Regions from separate parts of the Burkholderia vietnamiensis LMG 10929 genome, predicted to be linked through region 2. Evidence: predicted binding sites of a transcription regulator. Region 2 holds the regulator's gene; each other region holds the start of a gene.

Region 1 (4,146 bases), 1.1 Mb from region 2:
CGTGCGCAGCCCGGCGAGCGGCGTCTTCATCTGGTGCGCGGCGTCGGCGATGAAGCGCTTCTGCAGCGCCATGTTCTGTTCGAGGCGCGCCAGCAGATCGTTGAACGACGTGACGAGCGGCTCGATCTCGGGCGGCGCGCGCTGCGCCTCGACCGGCGACAGGTCGTCGGGCCGCCGCGCGCGGATGTGCGCCTGCAGCGCGTTGAGCGGCGCGAGCCCGCGCGACAGCCCGAACCAGACGAGCAGGATCGCGAGCGGCAGGATCACGAACTGCGGCAGGATCACGCCCTTGATGATGTCGTTCGCGAGCGCGTTGCGCTTGTCGAGCGTCTCGCCGACCTGCACGAGCACCGGCTGCGGGCCGCCCGGCGTCGGCAACGCGACGGTCGTGTACGCGACGCGCACGTCGTTGCCGCGCAGCAGATCGTCGCGGAACACGACGACGCCCGGCGGCGGCCGGTCTTCTTCGCGCGGCAGCGGCATGTCGGCCTCGCCCGCGACCAGCTCGCCGCGCGTGCCGAGCACCTGGAAATACACGCTGTCGACGTTGTCCGCGCGCAGGAAGTCGCGCGTCTGCTGCGGCAGCGTCAGCTCGGCGACGCCGTTGACCGGGTGGATCTGCCGCGCGAGCACGTACGCGTTGGTCTCCAGCGCGCGATCGAACGGGCCGTTGGCGATCGTCTTCGCGACCAGATAGGTGACGGCGATGCTCATCGGCCACAACAACAGGAGCGGCGCGAGCATCCAGTCGAGGATCTCGCCGAACAGCGAGCGCGGGCGCGCGGCCTCGGGCGTCTCGGTTTCGTCGGGCGGCGCGAACGGGTTCTCGTAGCGCGCATCGCGCGCGGCGTCGGCGGCGGACGGTTGTTCGCCGGCCGAAGGGCGGGAATGGACCGGCGAGGCCATCGCGGCGACGGCCGGGCTCAGCGCAGCGGCGTGCCGGCCGCCGCGGGCGGCGCAGCGGCAGCCGGGTCGGCCGGCGCCGCGGGCGCGGCTTTCTCGAGGCAGTAGCCGAGGCCGCGCACGGTGGAGATCCGCACGCCGCTCGGCTCGATCTTCTTGCGCAGCCGGTGTACGTACACTTCGATCGCGTTGTTGCTGACTTCCTCGCCCCACTCGCACAGATGGTCGACGAGCTGCTCTTTCGACACGAGCCGGCCGATGCGCTGCAGCAGCACTTCGAGCAGCCCGAGCTCGCGCGCGGACAGGTCGAGCACGCGCTCGTTCGCATACGCGATGCGGCCGACCTGGTCGAACGCGAGCGAGCCGTGGCGCACGACGGTCGGGCCGCCGCCGGCGCCGCGCCGGGTCAGCGCGCGCACGCGCGCCTCGAGCTCGTTGAGCGCGAACGGCTTGGCCATGTAGTCGTCGGCGCCGAGGTCGAGCCCCTTCACGCGCTCGTCGACGCTGTCGGCGGCCGTCAGGATCAGCACGGGGAGGTTGGAATTGCGCGCGCGCAGGCGCTTGAGCACGTCGAGCCCGGACATTTTCGGCAACCCGAGATCGAGGATCAGGAGGTCGAAGCTTTGCATCGACAGGGCGGTATCGGCGTCGACGCCGGTCTTCACGTGGTCGACCGCATAGCCCGATTGGCGGAGTGACCGGGTGAGGCCGTCCGCGAGTATGCTGTCGTCTTCGGCGATGAGAATTCGCATGTTGCTGACCGATGGCCGGCGGGCGGGCGCGCCGGCGCGGCTGTCTCCGAACTGATCCGTGTACAACGCAGCCTGCATTGCGGGCTTGCATAAAACACTGTTTTTTTATACAGTGTCTGCATTCGTGGGCAGCGCTTGAAGCGGGCGCGCCTCTGACAGACGCTGCTCATCATAGCAAAGGACGATTCATGGAAGATAGCAAGAAGGGCTCCGGGATGACCGCCGAGAAGAGCAAGGCGCTGGCGGCCGCACTCGCGCAGATCGAGAAGCAGTTCGGCAAAGGGTCGATCATGCGGATGGGCGACGGCGACGTGAAGGAAGACATCCAGGTCGTCTCCACGGGCTCGCTGGGCCTCGATATCGCGCTCGGCGTCGGCGGCCTGCCGCGCGGCCGGGTGGTCGAAATCTACGGTCCGGAATCGTCCGGCAAGACCACGCTCACGCTGCAGGTGATCGCCGAGCTGCAGAAGCTGGGCGGCACGGCAGCCTTCATCGACGCCGAGCACGCGCTCGACGTCCAGTACGCGGCGAAGCTCGGCGTGAACGTGCCGGAGCTGCTGATCTCGCAGCCGGACACCGGCGAACAGGCGCTCGAAATCACCGACGCGCTCGTGCGCTCGGGCTCGATCGACATGATCGTCATCGACTCGGTCGCGGCACTGGTGCCGAAGGCCGAAATCGAAGGCGAGATGGGCGATTCGCTGCCGGGCCTGCAGGCGCGTCTGATGTCGCAGGCGCTGCGCAAGCTGACGGGCACGATCAAGCGCACGAACTGCCTCGTGATCTTCATCAACCAGATCCGGATGAAGATCGGCGTGATGTTCGGCAACCCGGAAACCACGACGGGCGGCAATGCACTGAAGTTCTATTCGTCGGTGCGTCTGGACATCCGCCGGATCGGCTCGATCAAGAAGAACGACGAGGTGATCGGCAACGAAACCCGCGTGAAGGTCGTCAAGAACAAGGTATCGCCGCCGTTCCGCGAAGCGATCTTCGACATCCTCTACGGCGAAGGCATTTCGCGTCAGGGCGAGATCATCGATCTCGGCGTGCAGGCGAAAATCGTCGACAAGGCCGGCGCCTGGTACAGCTACAACGGCGAGAAGATCGGTCAGGGCAAGGACAACGCGCGTGAATTCCTGCGCGAGAATCCCGAAATCGCACGCGAGATCGAGAACCGCATTCGCGAGTCGCTCGGTGTCGTCGCGATGCCCGATGGCGTGGTCGACGAAGCCGAGGCGATGGACGAAGAAGAGTGATGGCAGGGCGCCGAGGGCAGGCCGGCGAACCGGAAGCGAGCGACACGTCCGACGTGACGGGGCGCTCCGGCCGGCGAGCCGCATCCTCGGGCACCGACCGGCGCAGCGCGGGCAGTCGTGCCGCGCATCGCACCGAAACGAGGGCATCCGACGATGCCCTCGTTTCGTTTGAGATTGCGCCGCCGGTCGATCCGTTCGACGACGACGAATCGTTCGATGCGCACGACCGGTCGCGTCGGCGCGTGTCGGGCATCGGCATCCTCGGCGCGCGCGCGGCCGATGCCGCGGCGCCGGTCACGGAAGATGTCTACACGCGCAGCAGTCAGCATCCGCGCCGCACGCGTCGCGCGTCCGGCGGTGCTGCCGGCGAGCCTTCCGCCACCGCCGAGCGCAAATCGTCGAAGCCGCCGCGCTCGCTGAAGGGCCGCGCGCTCGGCTATCTGTCGCGGCGCGAGTACAGCCGCGCGGAGCTGGCCCGCAAGCTCGCACCGTACGTCGGCGAGGACGAATCCGTCGAGCCGGTGCTCGATGCGCTGGAGCAGGAAGGCTGGCTGTCCGACGCGCGCTTTGCCGAGAGCCTCGTGCATCGTCGCGCATCGCGTGTCGGCGTCGCGCGCATCGTGAGCGAACTGAAGCGCCATGCAGTCGGCGACACGCTCGTCGAAGAAGTGAATGCTCAATTGCGCGAGACCGAATTGACCCGCGCGCAGGCCGTCTGGCGCAAGAAATTCGGTGCGCTGCCGCAAACTCCGGCGGAGCGCGCGAAGCAGGCGCGCTTTCTCGCGGCGCGGGGCTTCTCGAGCGCGACCATCGTGAAGTTGCTGAAGGCCGGCGACGATCTCCCGATCGACGACTGACGGGCTCCGTCGCGCGCGCTGCGCGCGATTTTGCTGCAACGCAACCGCTTCCGGACAGGCGGGAATACCCGCCGTCGCGCGCCCATGCCTCAGATACCCAATATGCTAAAATCCACGGGTTTTCCTCTTCGGCCTCAACCTCCAGCATGCCGCTATCCGAGCCCGTGCCCCGTCAGTTGCGACATCGACGCGCAATCCGAGCGGAAGCCTACGAGCGCGGCGACGGCTTGTGGGACATCGAAGCCTGCCTGACCGATCACAAGCCGCGCGATGTTGCGCTTGCGTCGGGCATTCGGCCCCAGGGCTTGCCGATTCACGAACTCTGGCTGCGCGTGACCATCGATCGTGACCTCAATGTCGTCGACGCCGAAGCGT
Region 2 (4,146 bases):
CCGAGCGTCACGCCGAAACCGGGCAGCGCGCTCGGCTTGCGAAAGATGTACGTCGTCATCGGATGCTCTTGCTGGGTCGATGCTGCTCATGGGCCCGACGCATATGCCGGCGCTCGGAATCGCGCGCCGGCCCGTCGGGTATGCGGCGCGCTGTCGTGGCGCGCCGCTGTCGTTATCGTGTGCTGCGTGTCGTTACTGCGTGGCGTTATTGCGGCTTGTAGATCGAATCGAACACGCCGCCGTCCGCGAAATGCGTCTTCTGCGCATTCGTCCAGCCGCCGAACGTGTCGTCCACCGTGTACAGCTTGAGCTTCGGGAACTGCTTCGTCAGCTCCGCCGGCACGTTCTTCGAGCGCGGCCGGTAGTAGTTGCGCGCGGCGATCTCCTGGCCCTGCGGGCTGTACAGGAAATTCAGGTAGGCCTCGGCCAGCTTGCGCGTGCCCTTCTTGTCGACCACCTTGTCGACCACCGCGACGGGCGGCTCGGCGAGGATGCTCACCGACGGCACCACGATCTCGAACTTGTCGGTGCCGAATTCCTTGATCGACAGGAACGCCTCGTTCTCCCACGCGATCAGCACGTCGCCAATGCCGCGCTGCACGAAGCTCGTCGTCGCGCCGCGCGCGCCGGAGTCGAGCACGCCTGCATTCTTGTAGAGCTTCGTCACGAACTCCTTCGCGCTCTGCTCGCTGCCGCCCGGCTTGTGCACCGCGTACGCCCACGCGGCCAGATAGTTCCAGCGCGCGCCGCCCGAGGTCTTCGGGTTCGGCGTGACGATCGAAATGCCGGGCCTGGTCAGATCGTCCCAGTCCTTGATGCCCTTCGGGTTGCCCTTGCGCACCAGGAACACGATCGTCGACGTGTACGGCGATGCGTTGTCCGGCAGGCGCTTCTGCCAGTCCTTCGCGACGAGCCCCTTGTTCGCGAGCGCATCGATGTCGTATGCCAGCGCGAGCGTGACCACGTCGGCCTGCAGCCCGTCGAGCACCGAGCGCGCCTGCGCGCCCGAGCCGCCGTGCGACTGCTTGAAGTTGACCGTCTCGCCCGTCTTCGCCTTCCATTCCTTGCCGAACGCCTGGTTGTAGTCCTGGTACAGCTCGCGCGTCGGGTCGTAGGACACGTTCAGGAACGTCGTGTCGGCCCATGCGTGCGAGGCGATGCCGAGCGCCGCCGCCGCGCCCAACGCCAGTGTTGCGATCAGGCGCCCCGCTGCGCCGCCCAGCCCCGTATTGCGCTTCGCCATCATTGGTTCTCCAGTGTCGTCGGTGTTGCGATGTCGGGCCAGTCTAACGAACGGGTTACATTATTAAAAATAATCGTTCTTCATTTTTTAATACTCAAAAGTGCTAACGCAGACTGGGCGGACGGTTGCGGCGGATGAACCGGCGTCGGGACGTCGCAAAACGACGGCGGAATCGGCGCGATCGCATCGAACCTCAAGTAACACTTGAAATTCGCGAAGTACTGTATAAAAATACAGCTCACTGTCTATCCATACAGTTGAGCCATGACCAAACTCACCGCACGTCAGCAGCAAGTGTTCGACTTGATCCGCCGCGCGATCGAGCGCTCGGGTTTCCCGCCCACGCGCGCCGAGATCGCCGCCGAACTGGGCTTCAGCTCGCCGAATGCAGCCGAGGAGCACCTGCGCGCGCTGGCGCGCAAGGGCGTGATCGAGCTGGCGGCAGGCGCCTCGCGCGGCATCCGCCTGCTCGGCATCGACGACATGCCGCACCAGTTCACGTTGCCGCACGCCGGGCTGATGCAGTTGTCGCTGCCGCTCGTCGGCCGCGTCGCCGCCGGTAGCCCGATCCTTGCGCAGGAACACATCTCACAGCATTACGCGTGCGATCCGGCGCTCTTCACGAGCAAGCCCGACTATCTGTTGAAGGTGCGCGGCCTGTCGATGCGCGACGCCGGCATTCTCGACGGCGACCTCCTCGCGGTGCAAAAGCGCACCGAAGCGAAGGACGGCCAGATCATCGTCGCGCGGCTGGGCGACGACGTCACCGTCAAGCGCCTGATGCGCCGTCCCGGCGGCATCGAGCTGATCGCGGAGAACCCGGATTACGAAAACATCTTCGTCAAAGCCGGCAGCGCGGAATTTGCGCTGGAAGGCATCGCCGTCGGGCTGATCCGCTCGGGCGAACTCTGACAATCGGTCTCGCTGAGGAGAACACCATGGAACGCCTGTCCCGTCTGCTGCCTTTCCGTCAATTCGGCCGCCTGCGTCACCTGCGCGGCCGCACGCCCTGCGCGCCGCTGTCCGCTGCGGCGCCCGCAGTGAGCGAAGAAGTCGCAGTCGAACGGCAGGCGTCGCTGCTGCCGTCGGCGCTGCCCGCATTCGCGCGGGTCTCGCTGAATGCCGGCCTGAATCATGCGGAACCGGCGCGCCGCGCACCGGTGCGCGTCTATCACGGCCGCTCGCGCCTGATCATGGTGGGGACGATCGACGCCGTCTGCCGGATGATCGACCGTTGCATCGCCGAGGAACGATCGGCAGCGCACCACGGTCTCTGAGGGCGGAACCCATCCGCACCGGAGGCATCGTGACTGGATCTGCGGGCCGCGTCCGGCGGCTCAAGCCGCTACTGATCGCCGTGCTGATCGTCGCCGTATTGGCGGCGATCGGTTACGCATATGCGTCGCCATACGTGGCACTCGGCCGGCTCAAATCGGCAATCGATGCGCGCGATGCGCAGGCGGTCAGCGAGTACGTCGATTTTCCGTCGCTGCGCATCAGTCTGAAGCAGCAGGTCACGGAAGAATTGATGCGCCGGATCGACGCGGTGAAGAAGAACAATCCGTTCGCGGTGCTGGGCGCATTGATCGGGTCTGCGTTGATCGGCCCGCTGGTCGACGCGTACGCGACGCCGGAAGGTGTTGCAGCGTTGATGAGCGGCATCCCGCCGCGCGGTAGTCCCGGCGAACGGCCTCCCGAATGGGCCGGCTCGCCGTCGAGGTCGCCGTCAGGCACCGCGCCAGCCAGCGCGCCGGCTGTGCCACCGTCGAGCGCCGGCAGTCCAGCGAGCGTGCCGGCAGCCGCCAGCGGCGCCACCTCGGTCCCGGTGCCAGCTCCCGCCCCAGCCGGCGCGAGCGATCCCGGTCGGACACAGCAAACGAGCGCGGGCTACCGCAATATCGACGAGTTCGTCGTGACGTACCAGCGCAGCGCCGACGGCACACGCTACGCGGCGATTTTCCACCGCTTCGGCCTGTTTACGTGGAAGCTCGCGGCAATCGACCTGCACGGCTGAGCGCGCGTTGCCGGTAGGCGGTGCCGCGGATGCGGCACACGGCACGCGCTCATCGCGAAGCCAGCGAGCTGGTCATGCGGCAAACGCGTGCATCCTCGTGCCATTAGCCCACTATTTACCGCTCGCGGTAGCCGCCTCGCGCTCGCGTGCGATCTCGGCCTTCTGCTCCTGGGCCGACGAACATGCGACGAGGATGCTGCAGTTCACGCGATCGAGCAGTAGCGTGTTGCCGGCCCCCATCCACCATCTCGACAATCCGCTTCGACAGCGATGGCCGACGACGACGAGGTCGGCGCCGATCTCGGTTGCGAGGTTCGCGATTTCGTCGATCGGGTAGCCGAACGCAAAATGACCTTCGGCCTGCACGCCGCGCTCGCGCAGCCAGTTCACCCCTTCCTGCAGGATCTCGCGCGCGGTTTCTTCGAAGCGGCCGCACGCGACATCGGTCAGCAGTCCCGCGCTCTGCGCGATGCTCGAGCGCATGTCGACGACCGACAGCAAATGCGTTTCCGCCTTCAGGTCGAGCGCGAGATTCGCGCCGCACCGCAGTGCCTTGCGTCCCTCGAGCGTGCCGTCGTAGCAAAGCAGAATCTTGTTGTAGCTAGCCATGAAACCTCCCGGTCGCGACTACGTGCGCTATGCAATCATCATGGTGCGCCGCAATCCAACGCGCAAGGGATGGAAAACGCTGATTCGCCGCACCACGCGCGTCGGCAATGATGCAGCGCACGATTCGTGTGCGCATCCGACGCAAACCGCAGGCCCGCGCTGAAGCGGCGCGGTCGATGCACTAGAATGGGTCGTCCGTGCCGTCAGCGCGGGCACGCGAGCCATGTCCGTGTGACCGGCGACAGTCCGAGCCGTTCGCATACGGCGCGTGGCATCCGCC
Region 3 (4,146 bases), on a different replicon from region 2:
CGAGCGTGCGGGCGCGACGATCATCAACACCGGGATCGGCTGGCACGAGGCGCGCGTGCCGACGATCGCGACGTCGGTGCCGCGCGGCGCGTTCGCGTGGGTCACGCAGAAGATGAAGGGCGAGGTCGGCATCCCGCTGGTGACGACGAACCGCATCAACCGGCCCGAGGTGGCCGAGCAGATTCTGGCGGACGGCTGCGCGGACATGGTGTCGATGGCGCGCCCGCTGCTCGCCGATGCCGAGTTCGTCGTCAAGGCCGCGCAGGGCCGCGCCGACGAGATCAATACCTGCATCGGCTGCAACCAGGCTTGCCTCGATCACGCGTTCAAGAACAAGATCGCGTCGTGCCTGCTGAACCCGCGCGCGTGCCACGAGACGGAACTCGTCTATACGCCGGTGCGGCAGCCGAAGCGCATCGCGGTGGTCGGCGCCGGGCCGGCCGGGCTGGCGTGCTCGACGGTGCTCGCGCAGCGCGGCCATCGCGTCGACCTGTTCGACGCCGCCGCGCAGATCGGCGGCCAGTTCAACATGGCGAGGCGCATTCCGGGCAAGGAAGAATTCGACGAGGCGCTGCGTTACTTCGGCCGCCAGATCGAGGTGACCGGTGTGACGCTGCATCTGAACCGCCGCGTCGACGTGCGCGAGTTGATCGACGGCGGCTACGACGAGATCGTGCTCGCGACCGGCGTGACGCCGCGCGATCCGAAGATTCCGGGGCAGGACGGCCCGAACGTGCTCAGCTACATCGACGTGCTGGCGGGCCGGCAACCGGTCGGCCGGCGTGTCGCGGTGGTCGGCGCGGGCGGAATCGGCTTCGACGTCGCCGAATACCTGGTGCAGGACGGCCAGTCTCCGACGCTCGATCTGGACGAATGGAAGGCCGAATGGGGCGTGACCGATCCGGCCGTGACGCGCGGCGGCGTGACGCGCGCACGGGTCGCCGCGCCGGCGCGCGAGGTGACGCTGCTGCAGCGCAAGCCGGCGCCGCTCGGGAAGGGGCTCGGCAAGACGACCGGCTGGATTCACCGGGCGACGCTGAAGATGAAGCAGGTGAAGATGATCGGCGGCGTGAACTACGAAAGGATCGATGCACGTGGGCTGCACGTGTCGTACGGCGAGCAACGTAGCGATCATGAACTGATCGAAGCCGATACGATCGTGCTGTGCGCAGGCCAGGAGCCGCAGCGCGCGCTGCTCGCGCCGCTGCAGGCGGCCGGACGCTCGGTGCATCTGATCGGCGGCGCGGAACTGGCTGCGGAGCTCGACGCGAAGCGGGCGATCGATCAGGGGGCGCGGTTGGCGGCGCGGCTGTAATCGGCGCTCGGTTCGACGTTTCGATGGCGCGCGCGGCGGTGCGGCGGTTTGGCTGGGCGATGGGCGCGCGTTTGTTTCGATGAAGCGGCGATCTCCGCGCAGGGCGGTGGCGCGGATTGGCACCGTCGCGGCGCCGCGCGATACGGAGCAGCGCACGCAATACGCGCAATTCGGCCAACTCAGCCCCGGCCCCAACTCGGCTAACTCGGCCCGACACGGCCCGACACGGCCCACGCCCGCGATGATGCCGAGCGCGACCGACCCACTCTCGGCGCGTTCTGCCCGCCGGCTTACCGCCAGCCCGACCGACCCGCCACCCGCCTTACGCCGCTTCGGCCCGCTCTTCCCGTTCCGCTTCGAGCATCGCCTTGACGATCAGGTAGACGGCCGGGAGATCGTCGTCGTCGCGACTCCAGTCGACCGGCTCCTCGACGTCCGCGGCGACCAGCCGGCTGTCGCGCAGCCGGATGAACGCGTCGACGACGGCCGGATCGTTGCGGTTCAGGAAACCGGCATTCGAGAACGCCAGCTCCTCGACGTTCAGCAGCGCCTGCCAGCTCATCGTGCGGGCGGCGGCCGGGTGGGTGCGGCGTCGCAGCCCGAGCGCGCGCTGCGCAGGGCCGCCGACGACACGCTGCAGATCGCCGACCGCCCGCTGCGCGGCACGCTCGAACTGGACGGGATTGAAGCCGGGTTGCTCGGGATCGAATGCGGATGACTGAAACATGGTCGCCTCACAAAAGTCCGTCCGTCATGGGTGACGGAATTCGGGTCGAATGATGCAAAAACACTGTGAATATATACAGTGTTCGATCCGGTTTCAAGTCCTTCGTGCGGGCAGTGGTACGACGGCCGCGGCGTCGATCACCGGCATGCATCGCCCGTTGCCGCGACCGCTTCACGTCACACCGCCGCGACGATCGTCTCGCGCAGCCATCGATGCGCCGGGTCGCGATGTACACGTTCGTGCCACAGCATCGACATCTCGTAGCCCGGCACGTCGACGGGCGCGTCGACGACGCGCAACCCCGGCGTATTGCGCACCAGTCGCTCGGGCAGCATCGCGACGAGGTCGGTGGCGGCGACGACCGAGATCACGAACAGGAAATGCGGCACCGACAGCACGACCCGCCGCGCGGCGCCCGCTTTCGCGAGCGCTTCGTCGGTCACGCCGAAGAAGCCGCCGCCGTCGGGCGACACGATCACGTGTTCCAGCGCAGCGAACTGCGCGAGCGTCAGGCGGCGCTTGAGCTTCGGATGACCGGCGCGGCCTACCAGCACGTATCGCTCGACGAACAGCGGCAGGCGCCGCATGCCGTCGGGCGAGCCTTCGGTCGTGTGGAACGCGAGGTCGATGCCGTTTCGTTCGGCTTCCTGCTCGATGCGCGGCGGCGCCAGCTCGACGACGGCCAGCCGCGTCGCCGGCGCAGCCGCGCGCAGCGCGCTCAAGGCGGGCAGCACGATCGTCGATTCGCCGTAGTCGGTCGCGGCCACGCGCCACGTGTTGGTCGCGGTGGCCGGATCGAACGGCGTGGCCGTCAGCACCGCGCGCTCGACGGCTTCGAGCGCATCGCGCAGCGGCTCGCGCAACGCTTGCGCGCGCGCGGTCGGCCGCATGCCGCGCGGCCCCGGCAACAGCAACGGATCGCCGAACAGGTCGCGCAGCTTCTGCAACTGCACGCTCACCGACGGCTGCGACATGTTCAGCCGCGCGGCCGCGCGCGTGACGTTGTGCTCGGCGAGCAGCACGTCGAGCGTGACCAGCAGGTTCAGGTCGATGCGTCTGAGATTGTTCATGGCTATACCAGGAATATCGGGAATTCATTTCCAATATACCGAGTGCGCCGGCATCCTGCAGTCATTCAATCAACGGAGTCACGAACATGAACGTGCTGATCGTCTATGCCCATCCCGAACCGCGCTCGCTGAACGGTGCGTTGCGCGACTTCGCGGTCCAGCATCTCGAGGCCGCCGGCCATGCGGTGCAGGTGTCCGATCTGTATGCGATGAACTGGAAGCCCACGCTCGACGCCGACGACATGACCGAGCGCGCGCCCGGCGCGCGTTTCGATCCCTCGCACGATTCGAAGCACGCATACGAGACGGGCACGCAGCGCGACGACATCGCGCGCGAGCAGCAAAAGCTGAAATGGGCCGACGCGCTGATCCTGCAGTTTCCGCTGTGGTGGTTCTCGATGCCGGCGATCATGAAGGGATGGATCGAGCGCGTGTATGCCTACGGCTTCGCGTACGGCGTCGGCGAGCATTCCGATACGCACTGGGGCGACCGATACGGCGAAGGGATGATGGCCGGCAAGCGTGCGATGGTGATCGTCACGACGGGCGGCTGGGCGTCGCACTACAGCGCGCGCGGAATCAACGGGCCGCTCGACGACCTGCTGTTTCCGATCCAGCACGGCGTCCTGTATTACCCGGGGTTCGACGTGCTGCCGCCGTTCGCGATCCACCGTACCGGAAAGATGAACGACGTGCGCTTCGACGAAACACGCGCGGCGCTCGGCAAGCGTCTCGATGAGCTATGGACCGCGCAGCCGATTCCGTTTCGCCGGCAGAACGCGGGCGACTACGAGATTCCGGCGCTGACGTTGAAGCCGGAGATCGCGCCCGGCAGCGTGGGGTTCGCGGCGCACGTCGCGCACGAGGAGGCGCACGGTACGCCACGCAGCAACGCGCGCGATCCCGTGCCCGCGGCGGCGGACGCCGCGTGAGGCAGGCGTTCGTCGGGTCGTAACGGACTGCGGCCCGTGCGCCGCCGGACAAGCGCCGGCACGGGCAGCACGGGCTTCACGGGCTGCACGGATCTCAGCGAT

Evidence for each region. Region 2 encodes LexA, which represses DNA repair genes until DNA is damaged. Its sites were predicted from a motif close to ACTGTATNNNNATACAGT; they were not measured.
Region 1: the regulator LexA is predicted to act here: its motif matches at 1,752-1,769, upstream of recA (recombinase RecA).
Region 3: the regulator LexA is predicted to act here: its motif matches at 2,105-2,122, upstream of AK36_RS07780 (DUF2471 family protein).

Annotation. Positions count from the first base shown of each region.
Region 1 is NZ_CP009631.1:1,355,139-1,359,284, forward strand. Features, by position in the region: gene AK36_RS16180 (sensor histidine kinase) at 1-906, opposite strand, end outside; gene AK36_RS16185 (response regulator transcription factor) at 924-1,655, opposite strand; gene recA (recombinase RecA) at 1,844-2,914, shown strand; gene recX (recombination regulator RecX) at 2,914-3,771, shown strand; gene AK36_RS16200 (DUF2889 domain-containing protein) at 3,918-4,146, shown strand, end outside.
Region 2 is NZ_CP009631.1:2,504,958-2,509,103, forward strand. Features, by position in the region: gene cysT (sulfate ABC transporter permease subunit CysT) at 1-59, opposite strand, end outside; gene AK36_RS21285 (sulfate ABC transporter substrate-binding protein) at 206-1,243, opposite strand; gene lexA (transcriptional repressor LexA) at 1,508-2,155, shown strand; gene AK36_RS21295 (hypothetical protein) at 2,182-2,520, shown strand; gene AK36_RS21300 (DUF2939 domain-containing protein) at 2,550-3,257, shown strand; gene AK36_RS21305 (universal stress protein) at 3,369-3,866, opposite strand.
Region 3 is NZ_CP009630.1:1,749,713-1,753,858, reverse strand. Features, by position in the region: gene AK36_RS07785 (NADPH-dependent 2,4-dienoyl-CoA reductase) at 1-1,315, shown strand, start outside; gene AK36_RS07780 (DUF2471 family protein) at 1,638-2,042, opposite strand; gene AK36_RS07775 (LysR family transcriptional regulator) at 2,219-3,112, opposite strand; gene AK36_RS07770 (NAD(P)H-dependent oxidoreductase) at 3,199-4,044, shown strand; gene catC (muconolactone Delta-isomerase) at 4,139-4,146, opposite strand, start outside.